One region of the Aquincola sp. J276 genome, then DNA from elsewhere that is predicted to be linked to it. Evidence: riboswitches for the same ligand, from Rfam matches in the RefSeq annotation. Region 1 holds a riboswitch; the other holds the start of a gene.

Region 1 (3,197 bases):
CGCCTGCCCGATGGGCCTGGCCATGGCGGTGGCCGGCGGCCTGGCGCTGCTGGCCTACCGGCGGCTGGCCCGGCCCGTGCCCAGCTGAAGCCTTACGCGGCGGCCAGCCGCCCGGCCGGCGCCGCCTGCGGCAGGCCGCAGAAGGCGAAGTCCAGCTCCGGCACGCGGCCGCTCACGATGTCGGCGATGGCACGGCCGGAGCCGCAGGAATGCGTCCAGCCCAGCGTGCCATGCCCGGTGTTGAGGAACAGGTTGCTGATCCTCGAGCGGCCGATGTAGGGCACGTTGGACGGCGTGGCCGGTCGCAGCCCGGTCCAGTAGCGGGCGCCCTGGCCGTCCGTCATCTGCGGGAACAGCTCGCGGGTGCGGCGCACGATGGCTTCGCAGCGCACCAGGTTCAGCGAGGTGTCGTAGCCGTTGAGCTCGGCCGTGCCGGCGATGCGCAGCCGGTCGCCCAGGCGGGAGAACACCAGCTTGTACTCGTCGTCGGTCAGCGAGACGTTGTACGAGTTCGCCGGGTCGATCACCGGCAACGTGACCGAGTAGCCCTTGGCCGGGTAGATGCGCAGCGTGATGCCGAGTTGCCGCGCGAAGGCCGCGCTGAACGAGCCCATGCACAGCACGAAGCTGTCGGCTGCCTCGCGGCGCACCTTGCCGTCGGCATCGGCCACCTGCACCGCGGCCAGCCGGTCGCCCTCGCGCTCGATGCCAACGATGCGGGTGTCGGTGAAGAAGCGCACCCCGGCCGCCTGCGCATGCCGCGCCAGCACCTGCGTGAAGGCGTGGGCGTCGCCCGATTCGTCGCTGGGCGTCATGCTGCCGCCGGCGATGCGGTCGCGGCACTGGGCCAGCGCAGGCTCGATCTGCACGCACTCGTCGGCCGTCTTCATGTCCAGCTCGCAGCCATGCTCGCGCATCACGCGGGCCGGCTCCTGCGCGGCATCGAACTCCTGCTGGCTGGTGTAGAAGTGCAGGATGCCCTTTGTGAGGTGGTCGTACGGGATGTCCAGCTGCGCGCGCAGCTGCTGCAGCGTGCTGCGGCTGTACAGGCCCAGGTTGACGATCTGCCGGATGTTGTGGCGCGTGCGTGCCGGCGTGCATTCGCGCAGGAACTGCAGGCCCCACAGCCACTGCTGCGCATCGGGCCGCAGGCGGAAGAGCAGCGGCGCATCCTCGCGCGCCAGCCACTTCAGCACCTTCAGCGGCGCGCCGGGATTGGCCCAGGGCTCGGCATGCGAGACCGAGATCTGCCCGCCATTGGCGAAGCTGGTTTCCAGGCCGGCGCCGGGCTGGCGGTCGATCAGGGTGACGTCGTGGCCGGCCTGCTGCAGGAACCACGCCGAGGTCACGCCGGTCACGCCGGCGCCGAGAACGATGACTTTCATGGAGGTACTCTCAGGAAACGAACAGTCATGGAAGGGACGAACGCATCCGCGCTCGTGCCGCTCCCGCTGTCCTCGGTACCTGAGAGATTCAGCGCCGGCCCCTCACGGGCATGGCGCCTTGCTCCTTCGGTGGAAGCCCGTGGCGGGCTTCACTCTCCAGCGTCGGCCAATCGACAGATCCAGTACGGTGCCTGAGCGTGCATGGGAGGTTGCGCCTTCGGCGGCATGCCGGTGGTGGCATGCGCTCTCCTGAATCTGCGGCCGAGTTTAGCCGCAGAGGATGTGACGGGGTGTTGTCCGACAGCCCATGGGTTGCGCCAGCGGCGACACTCGGCGCCCGGGCTGCCGCGTCGCGGTGCCGGATCGAACAAGGAGAAACCCATGAGTCGCACATTGCTCGTGCTCGCCGTGCTGGTGCTCACCGCCGGCTTTGCGCTGCTGAACTGGTCGGCGTTTGCCACGCCCACGCCGCTGTACCTGGGCTTCACCACCGTGGAAGCGCCGCTGGGCCTGATCATGCTGGGCTTGGTGGCCGTGCTGAGCGTGGTGTTCGTGGTCTGGGCCATCTCGCTGCAGGCCACGCTGCTGATGGAGCAGCGCCGGCTGAACAAGGACCTGCAGGCCCAGCGTGCCCTGGCCGACACCGCCGAGGCCTCGCGCTTCACCGAGCTGCGCAGCTTCATCGCCGCCGAGACCCTGCGCCTCGCCCAATCCCACGAGCAGACGCGCAGCGCCCTGGTGCAGCGCATGGAGCAGCTGGAAGACCGCCAGCGCCTGGCCTTCGAGCAGAACGCCAATGCGATCGCGGCCACGCTGGGCGAGCTGGAAGACCGCTTGGAGCGCGGCCTGCCCGGCGGCAGCGTGGCGCTGGCCGAACGTTCGCGTTTCTAGGCCGCGCCCGGGCGACGGCCGAACATGGCCCAGCCCTCCATGGTCAGCACCGGCTCGCCGTGCTGGTTGCTGGCCTGCCAGCGTGAACGCACCAAGCCTACCTGCGGCTTGCTGGCCATGGGCCGGGCCTCCAGCACCTCCAGGCGCACGCTGAGCACATCGTCCACGTACACCGGCTTGAGCCAGCGCAGGTTCTCGATGCCCGGCGAGCCCAGGCTGCTGCTGTCCAGCACGTATTCGTCGCACATCATGCGCATGACCATCGCGCAGGTGTGCCACCCGCTGGCGCACAGGCGGCCGAACAACGAGCGGGCAGCGCCTTCGTCGCTCAGGTGGAAAGGCTGCGGATCGAATTCGCCGGCAAAGCGGATGATCTCCTCGCGCGTGACGCGCTTGGCGCCGAACTCGCGCACGCTGCCCACCGGAAAGTCCTCCCAGTAAAAGCGCTTGTCTGCCGGCACGGCGCCGGCTTGGGCCTCGCTCATCTCACCTCCTCGTTCGTGATGGCTGGAGGGTGAGAATGCCGGCATTCCCGCCATCGCGCACAGCGCCATCGCCATGACCGCCTTGATCGCCGGACTGTTGTTGTTCCTCGGCCCCCATGCCACGCGCATCTTTGCCGAAGGCTTTCGCCAGCGGCAGATCGCCGCGCACGGGCTGCGGCGCTGGAAGGGGTTGTACTCGCTGGTGTCGCTGGCCGGGCTGGTGCTCATCGTGTGGGGCTACGGCCAGGCGCGGCTGGACCCGGTGCTGCTGTGGCAGCCGCCGCGTGGCATGCGGCATGCGGCACTGCTGCTCACGCTGATCGCCTTCGTGTTGCTGGCCGCTTCCGACAGCCCGCGCAACCACATCAAGGCCGCGCTGCACCATCCGATGGTGCTGGGCGTGAAGGTCTGGGCCTTCGCCCACCTGCTGGCCAAC
Region 2 (3,197 bases), on a different contig from region 1:
TGCTGACCGGCGGCCTGACCCTGGGCGGCGGCATGCTGGCCGGCGGGCTGCTGGGCGCGCTGGGCGCGGCCGGCCTGGCCCGCGGCTTCAACCTGATGCGCGGCGTGGAGGCGCCCAGCGTGGCCTGGTCGGACGCCGCGCTGGACGACATGGTGCACGGCGCGCTGCTGGGCTACCTGACGGTGGCGCACTTCGGCCGCGGCCGCGGCGGCTGGACGGCCACCGAGCATCCCCCTTCTGGAACGAGGCGGTGGCCGCCGCCATCGCCAGCCACCGGCCGGCGCTGCGCCGCCTGTGGGCGGCGCGGGCGGAGGCCGGCGTGGCCGTCTCCGCCGAGGCCGACCGCCACACCCTGCAGGCCGGGCTGCAGGCGTGGCTGGTGACCGTCAGCGCCGAACTGCTGCGCGGGCTGTATCCGGACGACGCCGGCGCGCTGCAGCCGCCGGCGGGCTGATCAATCCCAGCGCAGCAGCCAGTCGGCACGCGCCCGGGTGGCCTCGATGCGGCGGGCGTTCGGCTCGTCGCTGCCGTCCACCCAGGCCCGCGCCGCCTCCGGTGAGCGGCCGAATTGCACATGCCGCGCCACCAGCCGCCGCAGCCGCGTTGGCTCGTCGCCTTCCACGTACCAGGCCTGGGTGAGCAGCGGGCGCACCGCGGCCCAGGGGCCGTCGTCGAGCAGCAGGTAGTTGCCCTCGGTGATCACCAGCGGCACCTCGGGCGTCACCGCGATGGCGCCGGCCACCGGCTCCTCGATCTCGCGCCGGAACTCGGGCGCATACACGGTTTCGCCGGGCACGGCGGCATGCAGGCGGCGCAGCAGGGCGGCGTAACCGGCGGCATCAAAGGTGTCGGGCGCGCCCTTGCGCTGGTCGCGGCCCAGCCGCTGCAGCTCCGCCTGCGCCAGGTGGAAGCCGTCCATCGGCACCACCACCGCCCTGCCGCCCAGCGCGGCGGCCAGGGCCTGCGCCACCGTGGACTTGCCCGCCCCGGGCGTGCCCACCAGCCCCAGCACCGCCCGGCGACCACTGGCCAGCAGCGCTTCCGCGCGGGCCAGGGCCTCGGGCGGCAGCGCCACGGCCAGAGCGCAGCGGCTTGTTACCTGTGCTGGAAATCCTGCGGCAAGCTTTGTCATCCGAAATCCATCTTGCGTCGTTAGAGGTGCCACGCGGCGCCAACAAGCCGTGAGACAGCCCCGCATGATGATCCAGAAATCCGCTCATCCCGTGCAGCCCGCCGGCTCCCGCCGCAGCGAGCCCTTCGAGCCCCCGGCAGACAAGGGCCAGAAGTTCGAGCCCTTCCTGATTCCCGCCATGGGCCGCGACCGCCGCAGCATGGCGCGCGAACTGCGCATGGACCAGCGCCGCTGACCCAGCGCGGCAGCGGCCCGGCCCACCCGGGGGCCTGGGCTACACTGCCGCCCGCCAGGAGAGAGCCGCTGCGGCATCCCAACGCAACGGCCGCCGAAGGCGCAGGGGCACAAGCTCCGAACGCTCAGGCAAAAGGACTGGCAAGACGCCCCGTCGGGGCGTTCCTCACTGGAGAGAGGCGGGCCGCGAGCCCGCCCACCGAAGGGGCAAGCCGTGCCGCCGCACCACGCGGGGCCCGGCCAATCTCTCAGGTAAAGCGGACAGCGAGGGCATCACCCCACCCAGAACGCCCGACGGCGGTTATGGTGGGTGATCGATGGCCTCTTCGCTTCCCCTTTCACCCCGGGAGACATCCGATGTCCGCTGAACTGCTCCAGACGCCGCTGCATGCGCTGCACGTGGAACTGGGCGCCAAGATGGTGCCCTTCGCCGGCTATGCGATGCCGGTCAACTACCCCGGCGGCATCCTCGCCGAGCACCGGCAGTGCCGCGATTCGGCGGCGCTGTTCGACGTCTCCCACATGGGCCAGCTGCGGCTGCCCGATGCCGCCGCCGCGGCCGCCGCGCTCGAGACCCTGGTGCCGGCCGACATCGTCGATCTGGGCGTGGGCAGGCAGCGCTACACCCAGCTCACCAATGCCTCGGGCGGCATCCTCGACGACCTGATGGTCACCCGGCGCGAGAACGACCTGTTCCTGGTGGTCAATGCCGGCTGCAAGGCCGACGACATCCGCCACCTGCAGACCCACATCGGCCACCGTTGCCAGGTCATCCCGCTGCCCGACCGTGCCTTGCTGGCGCTGCAGGGCCCGAAGGCGGTGCAGGCGCTGGCGCGGCTGAATGCCGACGTGGCCCGCCTCACCTTCATGACCGGCGGCAGCTTCGCGCTGAACGGCGTGGAGTGCTTCATCACCCGCTCCGGCTACACCGGGGAGGACGGCTTCGAGATCTCGGTGCCCGCTGAGGAGGCCGTGGCCCTGGCCCGCCAGCTGCTGGAGCAGCCGGAAGTCAAGCCCGCCGGCCTGGGCGCGCGCGACACGCTGCGGCTGGAAGCCGGCCTGTGCCTGTACGGCCATGACATCGACACCACCACCTCGCCGGTGGAAGCCGGCCTGGCCTGGTCCATCCAGAAGGTGCGGCGCCCCGGCGGCGCGCGGGCCGGCCACTATCCCGGCGCGGCGGTGATCGAGAAGCACCTGGCCGGCGGTGCGCCCAGCAAGCGCGTGGGCCTGGTGGGGCTGGAGCGCATCCCGGTGCGCGAAGGCGCCACCCTGCACGACGCCCACGGCCACAAGCTGGGCCGCGTGACCAGCGGCACGCTGGCGCCCACGGTCAACCAGCCCATCGCGATGGCCTACCTGGCCGCCAACCATGCACAGCCCGGCAACGAGGTGCATGCCGACGTGCGCGGCAAGCGCCTGCCGATGCGGGTTAGCGCGATGCCCTTCGCGCCCCACCGCTACCAGCGCTGAACCCCTTCCATCCCACCCCACGAACCCCAGGAGCGAGCACATGACGATTCAGTTCACCAACGACCACGAGTGGATCAATGCCGGCGACACCGATGCCGCCATCGTCGGCATCACCCAGCATGCGCAGGACGCGCTGGGCGACGTGGTGTTCGTCGACCTGCCCGAAGTGGGCAAGACCTTCGAGAAGGGCGACGTGGCCGGCGTGGTGGAGTCGGTGAAGGCCGCGGCCGACCTGTTCATGCCCGTCACCGGCGAGGTGGTGGAAGTGAACGAGGCGCTGCGGGCCGACCCGTCGCTGGCCAATTCCGACCCGATGGGCGCGGGCTGGTTCTTCAAGGTGCGCGTGGCCGATGCCGGC

Evidence for each region. Region 1 has a riboswitch for glycine ahead of LRS14_RS12860 (D-amino acid dehydrogenase). Riboswitches for the same ligand answer to the same signal wherever they lie in the genome.
Region 2: it holds a riboswitch for glycine, as region 1 does, so the genes downstream of both, gcvT (glycine cleavage system aminomethyltransferase GcvT) here and LRS14_RS12860 (D-amino acid dehydrogenase) in region 1, are expected to answer to the same signal.

Annotation. Positions count from the first base shown of each region.
Region 1 is NZ_JAJONC010000001.1:2,799,502-2,802,698, forward strand. It holds gene LRS14_RS12855 (Bcr/CflA family multidrug efflux MFS transporter) at 1-88, shown strand, start outside; gene LRS14_RS12860 (D-amino acid dehydrogenase) at 93-1,385, opposite strand; glycine riboswitch at 1,442-1,555, opposite strand; glycine riboswitch at 1,556-1,647, opposite strand; gene LRS14_RS12865 (hypothetical protein) at 1,767-2,276, shown strand; gene LRS14_RS12870 (MaoC family dehydratase) at 2,273-2,761, opposite strand; gene LRS14_RS12875 (NnrU family protein) at 2,835-3,197, shown strand, end outside.
Region 2 is NZ_JAJONC010000002.1:59,554-62,750, reverse strand. It holds gene LRS14_RS18105 (GTPase domain-containing protein) at 1-383, shown strand, start outside; gene LRS14_RS18100 (hypothetical protein) at 320-454, shown strand; gene LRS14_RS18095 (nucleoside/nucleotide kinase family protein) at 455-1,081, opposite strand; gene LRS14_RS18090 (hypothetical protein) at 1,182-1,367, shown strand; glycine riboswitch at 1,413-1,513, shown strand; glycine riboswitch at 1,526-1,641, shown strand; gene gcvT (glycine cleavage system aminomethyltransferase GcvT) at 1,724-2,839, shown strand; gene gcvH (glycine cleavage system protein GcvH) at 2,880-3,197, shown strand, end outside.